DNA from 4 places in the Bariatricus sp. HCP28S3_D3 genome. Region 1 is predicted to be linked to each of the others. Evidence: predicted binding sites of a transcription regulator. Region 1 holds the regulator's gene; each other region holds the start of a gene.
The links. Region 1 encodes Rex, which represses fermentation and respiration genes when NADH is low (regulators of the CRP and FNR family bind a similar motif). Its sites were predicted from a motif close to ATTGTTAANTANTTAACAAT; they were not measured.
Positions count from the first base shown of each region.

Region 1 (3,218 bases):
TCACCTCGCTTAATCTCGAAGCTGACATCCTGAAAAAGGACCTGGGGAGCAAATGATTTTCCAAGGCCTTCAACGCGAAGCACGTCGTTCCCGCTAACACAGGAAGGCTCCAGGCTTAAATGAATATCGGTATTCAGCTCAACCGGTTTTTCAACAGGTGTGATTTTGTTTAACAGCTTTTCCCGGCTTTCCGCACGTCGGATTGATTTCTCCCGGTTGAAGGAACGAAGCTTTTCGATGACTGCCTCCTGATGCTTGATTTCCCGTTGCTGATTCAGATATTCTTTCAGCCTTGCGTCTCTGAGCTGCTGTTTCTTCTGGGCATAATCTGAATAATTTCCCATATATGTCATCAGTGTACCGTTTTCAATCTCCAGCACTTTCGTTACGACACGATTCAAAAAATAACGGTCGTGGGAGACGATGAGCACTGCACCGGAGTAATTCAGCAGGTAGTTCTCAAGCCATGCGATTGAATTCATATCCAAGTGATTGGTAGGCTCATCCAGCAGTAAAATATCCGGTTTCGTCAGCAGAAGTTTGCCGAGGGAAACACGTGTCTTCTGGCCGCCGGAAAGGGCGTCCACCGGTTTCTGAAATTCATCCTCAGTAAACCCAAGGCCTTTAAGAACACCGACCAGTTCGCTTTTATAAGAATAGCCGTCAGCACGTTCAAATGCAGCGGTAAGTCTATGATAAGTGTCAAGTTTCATCTGAAGTGCGTCACCGGTCAGCGTACTGATTTCCAGTTCCAGTGCACGAATCTGACGTTCCATTTCGATAATCTCAGATTTGGCGGTGCGGACTTCTTCGTAAATGGTATTCCCGCTCATCAGGTCCTGGTGCTGGGCAAGATAGCCCATTGTTTTTCCTTTGGTAAGAATTACATCACCGTCATCACTATTCAATTCACCGACGATCATTTTCAAAATTGTGGATTTCCCGGCGCCGTTCAGACCGACCAGCGCCGCTTTCTCACGGTCTTCTATATGAAAGGAGCCTTTATTCACAATAACCTGCTCCCCAAAGGATTTCGTTAAATTGTGGCATGCCAGTATCATTTTCAAACCTCCTTATACTGTAGAAATAGGTACTGTCTACCTCATTATATCGGAAATACAATAAAAAACAACTATTAAGTTTGACTTTTTTATGTCATTTTTATATAATGAAATTTAGAATAAGAATGGAAGGTGGATGTCAGGTGGAAGAAAGAGAAATATCTCAGGCAGTAATCAGAAGACTTCCGAGATACTATCGTTATCTTGGCGAATTGCTGGAACACGGTGTGGAACGAATATCCTCCAACGATTTGAGCAAGAGAATGAAAGTAACTGCATCCCAGATTCGTCAGGACCTTAATAATTTTGGTGGATTTGGACAACAGGGATACGGGTATAATGTAAAATACTTATATACGGAAATAGGGAAAATTCTGGGACTGGACAACCAACATAACATGGTCATTATCGGTGCCGGTAATCTTGGACAGGCACTGGCTAATTATGCAGCATTTGAAAAAAGAGGTTTTGTATTAAAAGGATTATTTGACGTGAATCCACGACTTGTGGGAATTACGATCCGCGGTGTGGAGATCCGGATGATGGATGAACTGAGTGATTTTATTCAGAAGAATGATATTGAAATCGGAGTACTTGCGATTCCGAAGACAAGAGCCATAGATGTTGCGAATGTTCTGGTTGATAATGGTGTGCGGGCGATCTGGAATTTTGCACATACAGATTTGAATCTTCCGGATAATATTATTGTTGAGAACGTGCATTTATCGGAGAGTCTGATGAGACTTTCATACAATATAACACGTTATAATATGGAACATACAGATAATTCATAATTCGACAGAATGTGTTACACACATTTTGCCTGAATCGGCGTAATGAGAGAAGAGTTCCGGCTGCGGGGCTCTTTATTGCGTATTGGAAGGTGAGAATATGAAATATATATTGACGGCTGAACAGATGAAAGCGGCGGACGGAAGAATGATCCATGAGATCGGGATTCCTTCGCTGGTATTGATGGAACGTGCGGCGCTTCAGTGTATGGCTGCAATGAAAGAAGAGCAGATTGATCTGTCCTATGCACTGGTGGTATGCGGCTCCGGCAACAACGGTGGAGACGGATTCGCGGTGGCAAGACTGCTTGCCGAAGAAGGAAAAAGGGTCGATGTGTGTTTTGCCGGAAAATTGGAATCCAGGAGTGAAGAAACGAAGCAGCAGATGCATATTCTGGAAAATCTGGGCGTGTCTGTAGGAAACACTTTACCGGAGAAGGAATATAGTGTTATTATAGATGCCGTATTTGGAATCGGGCTTTGCCGAAATATCGAAGGACATTACCAGAATGTGATTGAACAAATGAACCGGTATCAGGGATACAAAGTTGCGATTGATACTCCGTCCGGAATTTCCGCTGACACCGGGGAAGTACTGGGATGTGCGTTCCGGGCTGATTTGACAGTCACGTTTGCATACGCTAAGGCAGGTCAGGTTTTCTTTCCGGGTTCCGAGTATGCGGGGAAAGTACTGGTAAAGGATATCGGCATTACGGATCCGGGCTTTGAAAACCGGGACGATCTTTATTTTATGCTGGAAAAACAGGATGTGATTTCCAGGATGCCGGAGAGAAAGCCGGATTCCAATAAAGGAAGCTATGGAAGGGTTCTTCTTATTGCCGGAAGTAGGGGAATGTCGGGGGCAGCGTACTTAAGTGCCCATGCGGCGTACATGGTAGGCGCAGGCCTTGTACGGATATACACGGAAGAATCCAACAGACAGATTCTTCAGCAGCTTCTGCCGGAAGCTATTATCACGACTTATGATGAGATGGCCTTAGATTGTTTCCGGGAACTTCCAGATCTGCTTCAATGGGCAGATATGGTCTGCATCGGATGCGGACTTGGAATTTCAGAGTATTCGCGGAGACTTTTTAAAATGACGCTGGAAATGAACCGGAAGCCGTGTGTGATTGATGCGGACGGTCTCAATCTTCTTGCGGAATTTACCGAAGAAGAGCGAAGAAAATGGGCGCGCCAGAAAGAACAGTATGTGCTGACACCTCATATGAAAGAAATGTCAAGATTGACAGGATATCCTGTTGCAGAACTAAAGAATCATAGGAACGCTCTTCTACGTGAGTTTGTTGAAAAAATGCAGGTCGTTTGTGCCATGAAAGATAGCAGAACACTCGTCGCAGCTTGC
Region 1 is NZ_JBQHTK010000006.1:93,856-97,073, forward strand. Features, by position in the region: gene ACTNB3_RS06840 (ABC-F family ATP-binding cassette domain-containing protein) at 1-1,061, opposite strand, end outside; gene ACTNB3_RS06845 (redox-sensing transcriptional repressor Rex) at 1,205-1,855, shown strand; gene ACTNB3_RS06850 (NAD(P)H-hydrate dehydratase) at 1,953-3,218, shown strand, end outside.

Region 2 (3,218 bases), on a different contig from region 1:
GTCAACCTTACGATTACCAATCAGGCGGAAAAGGATATCACCGTCAGCAGCATGGCAAGTTTTGAATCCTATTGTAATGAAATAAAGCTTGACTATAGCGTCAATGCTTTTACCGCCCTTGCCGCGAACACGGACCGTCAGCAGATGGATGGTTCCATTGCTCCCGGTTCTTCACTAAGTGGGTATCTCTGTCTGGAAGTTCCGACAGACTGGATGAATCTGGAGATTCACTATACCGATCAGGTCTGGAAGGATGAGGGTGTCGTATTTAAAATATCAAAATAATCCATGGTCTCAAATTAGAATCTAAAAAAAGGGAGCGCCTCAGCACTCCCTTTTTAATAATGTTTATTCTCTGTGCATAGAGAATGAAGTCTCATCATAATTCTTCAGGTTCTCACAGATTCCTCTCGCATCTGCTTCTTTGATCAGCGAATCTCTGGATTTCTTTGCGAGCATCTGATCTTTAAAAGCACTTGGTCCTCCGACACATCCGCCTTCACAAGCCATTCCTTCGATGAAATCCTCAGGCAGACGTCCGACTTTCATAAGCAGCAGTGATTTCTTACATTCAACTGCACCATTTGCCTTGTACACTTTAATATCCAGTTCTTCACCGGCTTCCTTCATACTCTGCATCACAGCATCCGAAACACCGCCGGAATTTCCGAATCGCTTTCCAAATACAGAAGATTCCTGATAAGTATTGTCTGCCGGTTCCAAAGCAACGCCCTTCGCACGCATAATTGCACGGATTTCACTGTAAGTCAGGGCATAGTCTGCATTTCCTTCAATCCTCTGATCTGCAATCTCTGATTTCTTTGCAAGACATGGTCCGATAAATACGGTAACCGCATCTGGTTCTTTTGCCTTCACCAGGCGGGAAACTGCACACATCGGAGAAACCGTTGTAGAGATCATATCACTCAATTCCGGATAATGCTTCCGTACCAGATTGACAAATCCCGGACAGCAGGAGGTTACTTTTTTACGTCCGTCTTTATAGGCTTCAACCCATTCTTCTGCTTCATATTTCGCAGTTAGATCACCACCAAGTCCCACTTCAATGAAGTCCGTAAATCCAACTTCTTTCATTGCTTTTTTCCAGCTTTCCATGGTGATGTCCACACCGAACTGTCCTTCTGTTGCCGGTGCCAGCATCGCGTATACTTTCTTACCGGATTTGATTGCTTTAATTACATTTACAATGGAGGATTTGTATCCGATTGCTCCGAACGGACAACTGTGAACACATTTTCCACAACGAATACACTTTGAATCATCGATAACGGAAATACCATTTTCATCATAATAAATCGCATCTACCGGACAGCTGAATTTGCATGGTCTCTTCAAATGAGCAATTGCATTGTACGGACAGGCCTGTGCGCATTTTCCACATTCTTTACATTTGGAAGCATCAATGTGGGAACGGTCACGTCCCGCTTCAATTGCACCGAATTTACAGGCATTGATACATGCTTTTCCCAGACAATTCTGACAGTTTTCTGTCACAACATAGCTGGAAATGGGACAGTCCTCACATGCCGAACTGATAACCTGTATTACATTTCCATCATTCTTAATTCCAGGCGCTTTTCCTTCAGCCAGACGAACACGCTGTCTGATAATCTCACGTTCCTTGTAAATGCAACAACGGAACTGCGGGAGCGGGCCCGGAATCAACTTCATTGCAATATCGTCCTTATGCTCCTCAAGTTCCCCGTCAAAAGCCAGACGTGCTACTTCTTCCAACACTTCATGTTTGATCTTGATTACATTTGCGTCTGCGTTTCTCAACTTCTTACCCTCCAAAAAGAATTTTCTCAATCATAATAATGTATCTCGTTTCTGATTCAAATCATAACATGAGTTTTCTTCTTTTCCCAGTCATTTTTTTAACAATCTTGTACTATTTTGCATACAATGTACAAGTCTCGAACACAATGTTCTGTTTTCGCAAAACGTAACCCAAACTCATGGATTCAAAAGGTTATCCCGCTTTCACAACATTCTGATTTCTGGTAATAGACAGTAGAATCCCCATATACAAATAGGTAACCATCATATTACTTCCTCCATAGCTAAAGAACGGCATATACACCGATACAGGATAAAAAACTCCTGAATTCGTCCCCAGATACACCAGAATCTCCGCGGTCATCATCAAAACACATGCCATTCCGACCACATAGCCGAGCTGATTCTTTTGTTTTCGCACGATCCAGATCAAAACCCCCAGGAACCCTGCCAATGCAAGTGTGAACAGAATCCCCTGCCATGTTCCAAGCACTTTAAAAATAAATACCCAGACATAATCACTTCTCACTTCACTCCAAACCATATTTGTTGATTCATCAATTATGAGTCCTTCTCTTCCCGCAACTGCATCTGCTGCATTTTTCAGATTTTCCAAAACAATCTGATATAAACAATTTTCGGAAGACTGAAAGCGGAATATCTGCTTCATCCTATCGCTCTGATACGTTGCAAGAAATACCTGACCTGCAGACATCATGATTCCCAAAATCCCCACAGGCAGCAAGACTGTCGTTCCGGCCATCAGTATGTACTGGCGCTTTTTCTCTTTTCCGAACCACCGCTTATGAACGGCAAGTATTAAAATGCATCCCCCTGTCATATAAAATAAAATCATATACACACTGGAATTTAAAACCAGTGGAAGCACTGTTGATAATACCAATATGAGAATACATTTCATCATCCCTTGTTTTCCTGCTCCGCGGAAGTGAAAAACAACACCCGCAAAAACCGGAACCAGAACACAGTAAAACAGTCCCTGTTTTGGATACATTCCATTCACGGTTCTGCCGAATACCCGGTATACTGCCATCATCATCATCATTGCTGCCCAGATCCGGAGTGCATATTTGCCAAGCAGCGTGTAATCCACAAAACAGACTCCCAACATCAAAATGCTTCCTGCTGCCGTCCACAAAATAAACCTGAGTCCCGCCGGATCATAAGATGCTGCGAGGTAATCGCCTGCTCCGCAGAGTATTGCTGTTCTCTCCAGAAAAACCTGTATGGCAACTCCCGATATACCAAGCATGACGATCATAGCAATCAGTCTCATATCCATCTTCGGTCTGTGGATCCTGTCAAGCTGTACTCCTGCCTCCACCGGATCTCCCATCTCCCTCACAGCCGCTTCTTCTGCTTCCGCTTCACTCATGCCCTGCGCCATAAAATCCAGC
Region 2 is NZ_JBQHTK010000040.1:17,775-20,992, reverse strand. Features, by position in the region: gene ACTNB3_RS16035 (DUF4352 domain-containing protein) at 1-285, shown strand, start outside; gene ACTNB3_RS16030 (4Fe-4S dicluster domain-containing protein) at 349-1,800, opposite strand; gene ACTNB3_RS16025 (permease prefix domain 1-containing protein) at 1,994-3,218, opposite strand, start outside.
Region 2: a site for Rex is predicted at 1,887-1,906, ahead of ACTNB3_RS16030 (4Fe-4S dicluster domain-containing protein). Genes of this name have one in related genera too.

Region 3 (3,218 bases), on a different contig from region 1:
ACGGAATCAGGCATACTCTGAATGCGCCGACGCGCCGGAGGCGCATTCAGAGTATGCCTGATTCCTGGTAGGTTCAAGATGGGAGAACTTGGTGGGTGTGGAAGGGACGCATTCAGGCAGCCTAGGAGGGCTGCCTGTCACTGGGAATTGTATGGGGGGAGGGTTAATGTTTGGTTTGAGATGATAGTTCTAAGAGATCGTGATAGAGGCTGACCAGGGTTGCGGAGAGGAGGAGACCGGCCAGGATGTCTTGATCCACTTTGAACAGACTTTTCCTGCGAATCAGCTGGCATAATCCCAGAACAGCAAAGCCCCGTCCATTTTCCCATTTCGAAATCGCCGCCCGCGATACAAACAACTGCTCCTGAGTCAGATTCCTCTTCTTCCTAAGCACCTGAAGCTTCTCCCCATAAAACTCCCAATCCCAGCCGAGCGCAGCAAAGGCGTCCCCCATCGCCCCTATTCGATGTATAGGAAGTTTGAGTGAGCCGTAGGGAGGGTGTGAAAGGAAGGAGCGGAGGTTAAGCGGCACGACCGGAGAATTGGGAACCGAAGATGTCAGAATCCCGGTGCAGGAGGCACATTTGCCGACTACACCGGGATTCTGTTTACATCTTCGAGTTCACAAGTCGCAGGGAGTAGAGCCTCGGAGCGACTCCTTTCACACCCTCCCTGCGGCGGACTAAAACCCCTACATAACCTTCCGGAACAATCCTTTCAGATCTTCTACAGAAGCATCCTTCGGATTCCCAGGTGCGCATGCATCTGCATGAGCGGACTTGGCCAGGAAGTCAAGATCTTCTTCTTTGATGGCTTCCAGTTTAGCTGGGATTCCAACATCTTCAGAGAGCTGACGTACTGCATCGATCGCAGCTTTTCTGTATTCTGCTTCGGACATTTCGTCTACACCTTTTACGCCCATAGCGCGAGCAATTTCACGATATTTCTCGCCGGTGCATTCCTGGTTGTATTCCATAACGATCGGGAGCATCATTGCGCAGGCAACACCATGCGGAGTGTCATAAACAGCGCCCAGAGTGTGAGCCATAGAATGAGCGATTCCAAGACCAACATTTGAGAATCCCATACCTGCGATGTACTGGCCGAGTGCCATTCCTTCGCGGCCTTCTTTGGTGTTGGCAACAGCGCCGCGGAGCGATTTGGAAATGATTTCGATTGCTTTGAGATGGAACATATCAGTCATTTCCCATGCGCCTTTGGTGGTATAACCTTCGATTGCATGTGTCAGAGCGTCCATACCGGTTGATGCGGTCAGTCCCTTCGGCATAGAAGACATCATATCCGGGTCAACGATTGCGATGATTGGCATATCGTGTGGGTCTACGCAAACGAATTTACGCTTTCTCTCAACATCTGTGATAACGTAGTTGATGGTTACTTCTGCAGCGGTACCTGCTGTTGTAGGAACTGCGATGATCGGTACACATGGTTTTGTGGTAGGAGCAACGCCTTCCAGACTTCTTACATCTTCAAATTCCGGGTTAGCGATGATGATGCCGATTGCTTTTGCAGTATCCATAGAAGAACCGCCGCCGATTGCAACGATGTAGTCTGCCTCGGATGCCTTGAAAGCTGCAACACCATGCTGAACATTCTCGATGGTCGGGTTTGCCTTGATGTCAGAATAGATCTCATAAGCAAGTCCTTCTTTGTCAAGAATATCTGTTACTTTGGAAGTAACGTTGAATTTGATCAGGTCCGGATCTGAGCATACGAATGCTTTTTTGAATCCGTGTGCCTTTGCTTCTGTTGCGATTTCAGCGATAGCACCTGCACCATGATAAGAAGTTTCATTCAACATAATTCTGTTTGCCATTTTTAATTTCTCCTTTACTTTTTATTTCTGATATTATTTTAACAATATTTGGCTCCGAAAGAAAGTTACAGAATGAAGAATCTGTAACTTTTGACAAATAATTATCTTGAAAAATTCTGAAATGAAGCCGAAAGGGCTTCCGGGGAAAATTGACATTTCCGAAGAATTGACTTATAGTGATTAGTGGTAAAGGGGGATGAGGATTTGAATAAGAATAAATATGAGATTGATATGTGTAATGGCACCATTATGGATAAATTGGTTTCTTTTTCATTGCCGCTTATGCTTTCCGGGATTCTGCAGCTGATGTTTAATGCGGTAGATGGCATTGTGGTGGGGAGATTCGCGGGAAGTCAGGCACTGGCGGCGGTCGGCTCGACCACAGCGCTGATCAATATGTTCGTGAATCTGTTTATGGGGATTTCACTTGGGACAAATGTACTGGCTGCCAGGTTTTTTGCCGCGGGAAAAGACCGGCAGATGTCGGAAACGGTTCATACTTCGATCGCATTTGCCGCAATCAGCGGAATCGTGATGGTCTTTGTGGGAATATTTTTTTCAAAATTTGCACTTGAGCTGATGGCGACACCGGCAGACGTTATCGAGCAGTCCACACTTTATATGCGTATCTATTTTCTGGGGATGCCTTTTTTTATGTTATATAATTACGGGGCAGCCATTTTGCGGGCGGTCGGCGATACAAAACGTCCTCTGATCTTCTTGATCATATCCGGCGTGATCAATGCGGTTTTGAATATGATTCTGGTTATCGTGTTCCATCTGGCCGTTGCGGGGGTTGCGATTGCGACCGTGTTTTCCCAGATGATTTCCTGTATTTTGGTGTTGCGCTGTCTATATCGGTCAGAAGGAAGCTATCAGTTCCGCTTCTCCAAACTCATGCTGAAGGGCTGCTATTTGAAACAGATATTCCAGGTAGGTGTGCCGGCCGGGATACAGAGTACGGTCATCAATTTCTCCAATGTGCTTCTGCAGTCCTCGGTGAATTCGTTCGGTTCGATCGCAATGGCAGGTTATACGGCGGCAAATAATATTCTGGGATTCCTTTTTGTGTCGGTCAATTCGGTGACGCAGGCATGCATGAGTTTCACAAGCCAGAATTACGGAGTCAGAAAATGGAAGCGAATGGATAAGATTCTGGTGGACTGTATGATTCTGAGTATGATTGTTGCGCTGGTACTTGGAGGAGGATCTTACATATTTGGCAGTCAGATTCTAAGAATTTATACGGAGAATGAAGAAGTGATCCGCTGTGGAATGGAGATCCTTTCGTATACAACACTTACTTATTTTCTGTGCGGATTTATGGATCTGTTTCCGGGAGCCATGCGCGGCATGGGATTTTCCGCAGCGCCGATGATGC
Region 3 is NZ_JBQHTK010000017.1:61,465-64,682, forward strand. Features, by position in the region: gene ACTNB3_RS11245 (hypothetical protein) at 164-394, opposite strand; gene fucO (lactaldehyde reductase) at 692-1,837, opposite strand; gene ACTNB3_RS11255 (MATE family efflux transporter) at 2,069-3,218, shown strand, end outside.
Region 3: a site for Rex is predicted at 1,864-1,883, ahead of fucO (lactaldehyde reductase). Genes of this name have one in related genera too.

Region 4 (3,218 bases), on a different contig from region 1:
ATGCAAGGGACGGATCCGGTTCTACATCAGAGAAGCATGTATGAACAATTCCCATCTGGTCTAATTTATCTTCAATCTGTTTTGTATATCCGTTTTTGTAAAGGAAAGAGTCTGTTACGATGAAGCAGCGTTTCTTGCCCATAACGGTTCCGAGTTCATCCAGTGCAACCGGCATACATCCTTTCTTGAAATATACTTTTTCAGGTGTTCTCATCCAGAGCATGTTTTCTCTCCTTTCAGCAACGGTCTTGACATTGATTAAGTGTTTTACTCCAACGTTTTCAGAAACGGAGTTTCCGCCCCATGAACCACATCCAAGTGTCAAAGATGGAGCCAGTTTAAAGTTGTAAAGATCGCCGATACCACCCTGTGAAGATGGTGTGTTGACAAGGATACGGCAAGTTTTCATTGCTGCTGCATGTTTTGCCATTTTTTCTTTTTCATTCGTATTAATGTACAGAGAAGAAGTATGTCCATATCCGCCGTCTGCAACAAGCTGTTCAGCTTTGGCAAGTGCTTCGTCAAATGTTTTTGCTTTGTACATCGCAAGTACCGGAGAAAGTTTCTCATGAGCAAATTCTTCACTGATATCTACAGATTCCACTTCACCGATCAAGATCTTCGTCTCTTCCGGAACAGTTACGCCAGCCATCGCAGCAATTGTAGCTGCTTTCTGACCAACAATCTTCGCATTCAGTGCGCCGTTGATGAGAATTGTTTTTCTTACCTTCTCAATCTCATCACCTTTCAGGAAATAGCATCCTCTGTATTCAAATTCATCTCTGACCTGTTTGTAAACACTTTCCAGTACCGTAACTGACTGCTCAGAAGCACAGATCATACCATTGTCAAATGTTTTGGAATGGATGATGGAGTTCACTGCCAGGCGGATATCTGCTGTCTCATCAATGATAACCGGAGTGTTTCCTGCTCCGACACCAAGTGCCGGTTTTCCTGAAGAGTACGCAGCCTTAACCATTCCCGGGCCACCTGTGGCAAGAATAATATCAGCATCCTGCATAACCATATTGGTCAGCTCCAGACTCGGAACATCGATCCAACCGATGATTCCTTCCGGTGCACCTGCTTTTACTGCTGCTTCCAGAACGAGTTTTGCCGCAGCAATCGTAGACACTTTTGCACGCGGATGTGGGCTGATGATGATTGCATTTCTTGTCTTCAATGCGATCAATGTCTTAAAAATCGCTGTCGAAGTAGGGTTAGTAGTAGGAATAACTGCGGCAACAAGTCCGATCGGTTCTGCAATCTTTTTAATTCCGTATACCGGATCTTCTTCGATCACACCGCAGGTCTTTGTATTTTTATAAGCGTTGTAAATATACTCTGATGCATAATGATTCTTGATTACTTTGTCTTCTACGATACCCATTCCGGTCTCTGCAACTGCCATTTTTGCAAGTGGGATACGGGCCTTATCTGCTGCTGTAGCCGCAGCCTTGAAAATCTTGTCTACCTGCTCCTGTGTATAAGTAGCAAAGACTTTCTGTGCTTCCTTCATCGCTTTCATTTTCGCTTCCAGCGCTTCCGGGTTGTCGATTATGGTTGGGATGTTGGTTTCCTGATTTGCCATTTTGAATCCTCCTGTAATGAAATAATGGAATCATAGTAGTTTGCTTATTGTTAATTAATTAACAATCTTTATAATGCTATTATATTGGATTCTATTTCTTTTGTCAACACAAATTGTTAAATAAATAACGATTTCAACATTATGCATAATCAAACGCCAAAATCGCATAAAACACACAGCATATTTACCATTCTTTTTGTATCTGCATTATTCCCCACAGCCCGTATCCGGCAAGGATCAGCTCCAGAATAAGAAGGATTCTACCCAGACTGTCCGGAACAGAAAAGAGCATAAGTCCATATCCCCACATATTAAAAACAATATGAAGTGCAATCCCCGCCGCCAATGTGTCATATTTTCTTACCACATAACCGATCAATACTCCGATAACTCCGGCACAGATTCCCTGCGCCAGATTCAGATGGTAAATACCGAACAGTATCGCCTGCAAAAGATTCGCGATCCAGAACGCCAATCCTGCTTTTTCAAAATAATGGTGGATCAGTCCGCGGAAAATCAGTTCCTCCACAATCGGAGCCAGAAGAACTGTATAAAATATAATCGCAAGAGACATCGTTCCCATTCCCGAATTTCCGAGCAATTGTTCATAATCTTCCAACGCCTTTGGAAGCAGAATTTGTATGGCAATCATCATAAGACTGCTGATTCCCTGGACCCCTATTCCGACTGCCGCCAGGTAAAGCGGTGCTCTTCGAACTTTCCCTACATCCTGCACCGGGGAAAACCGGTATCCTGTCTCGAACCGATACCAGATTCCGATCAGCATGATCAAGATCAATGTGATCGGCACTGCATTAACTGCAAGTGTCGGAGCTGTTCCCAGAATCTGATATGACATGATATTCATCAGCGACTGAAGCATCAGTACTGCCGGCAATACCAGAAATCCCAATACAAACGCCGTCACCCTCTGCTTCCATGATTTATATTTCCTATTCTTCACACGCCAAGTCTCCTTTCATACTTCCTCGGTATCCCGTCATATAACGGTTCATATTATCCGTTATTTTATCACCTTTTTTTCACTCGTACAACGCCAATTTCTATACAGTCGTATCCCCTGATTCTTATGGATTCCACCCGCGGGAACATTGACTGTACCTCCCGCAAATGTTATACTGTATCATAATACAAAGCACCACTGAAATGAATTCATCATACAGTCTATTTAAGAATCAGGGGGCTGTCTATGTCCAAAGAAAATTATTTTCAAAAAGCACTATCCAATTTTACATTTGAAGTAGCAAGCGACGGTGCCATCCGCCATCTGGCCGGGCACGGATATACCGTCCCCCAGATATCCAAAAAGCTTAATTTTCCCACACCTTATGAACGCATTCAGCGAATCGTATGGGAATCGATGCTGGACAACCGCATACTTCTTCTGGAAGAGCCCGGAAATGCAGGCATTCACAAAAAAATCTCCTACATTCAGGATAGGGACAGCTACGGAAGAACCAGCTTCCGTCAGGTTATTGTCAGTGAAGCTACGCTGCCGGAGATTCATTGGACTACCTATACTTATGATCCCGATACACATGGTCCACTTTCCGACTTACTTTCCGCAAAATATGCTGCAAATTCTGAAGATGCCTATGCATCCTGC
Region 4 is NZ_JBQHTK010000001.1:121,532-124,749, forward strand. Features, by position in the region: gene adhE (bifunctional acetaldehyde-CoA/alcohol dehydrogenase) at 1-1,591, opposite strand, end outside; gene ACTNB3_RS00545 (lysostaphin resistance A-like protein) at 1,776-2,555, opposite strand; gene ACTNB3_RS00550 (hypothetical protein) at 2,802-3,218, shown strand, end outside.
Region 4: a site for Rex is predicted at 1,638-1,657, ahead of adhE (bifunctional acetaldehyde-CoA/alcohol dehydrogenase). Genes of this name have one in related genera too.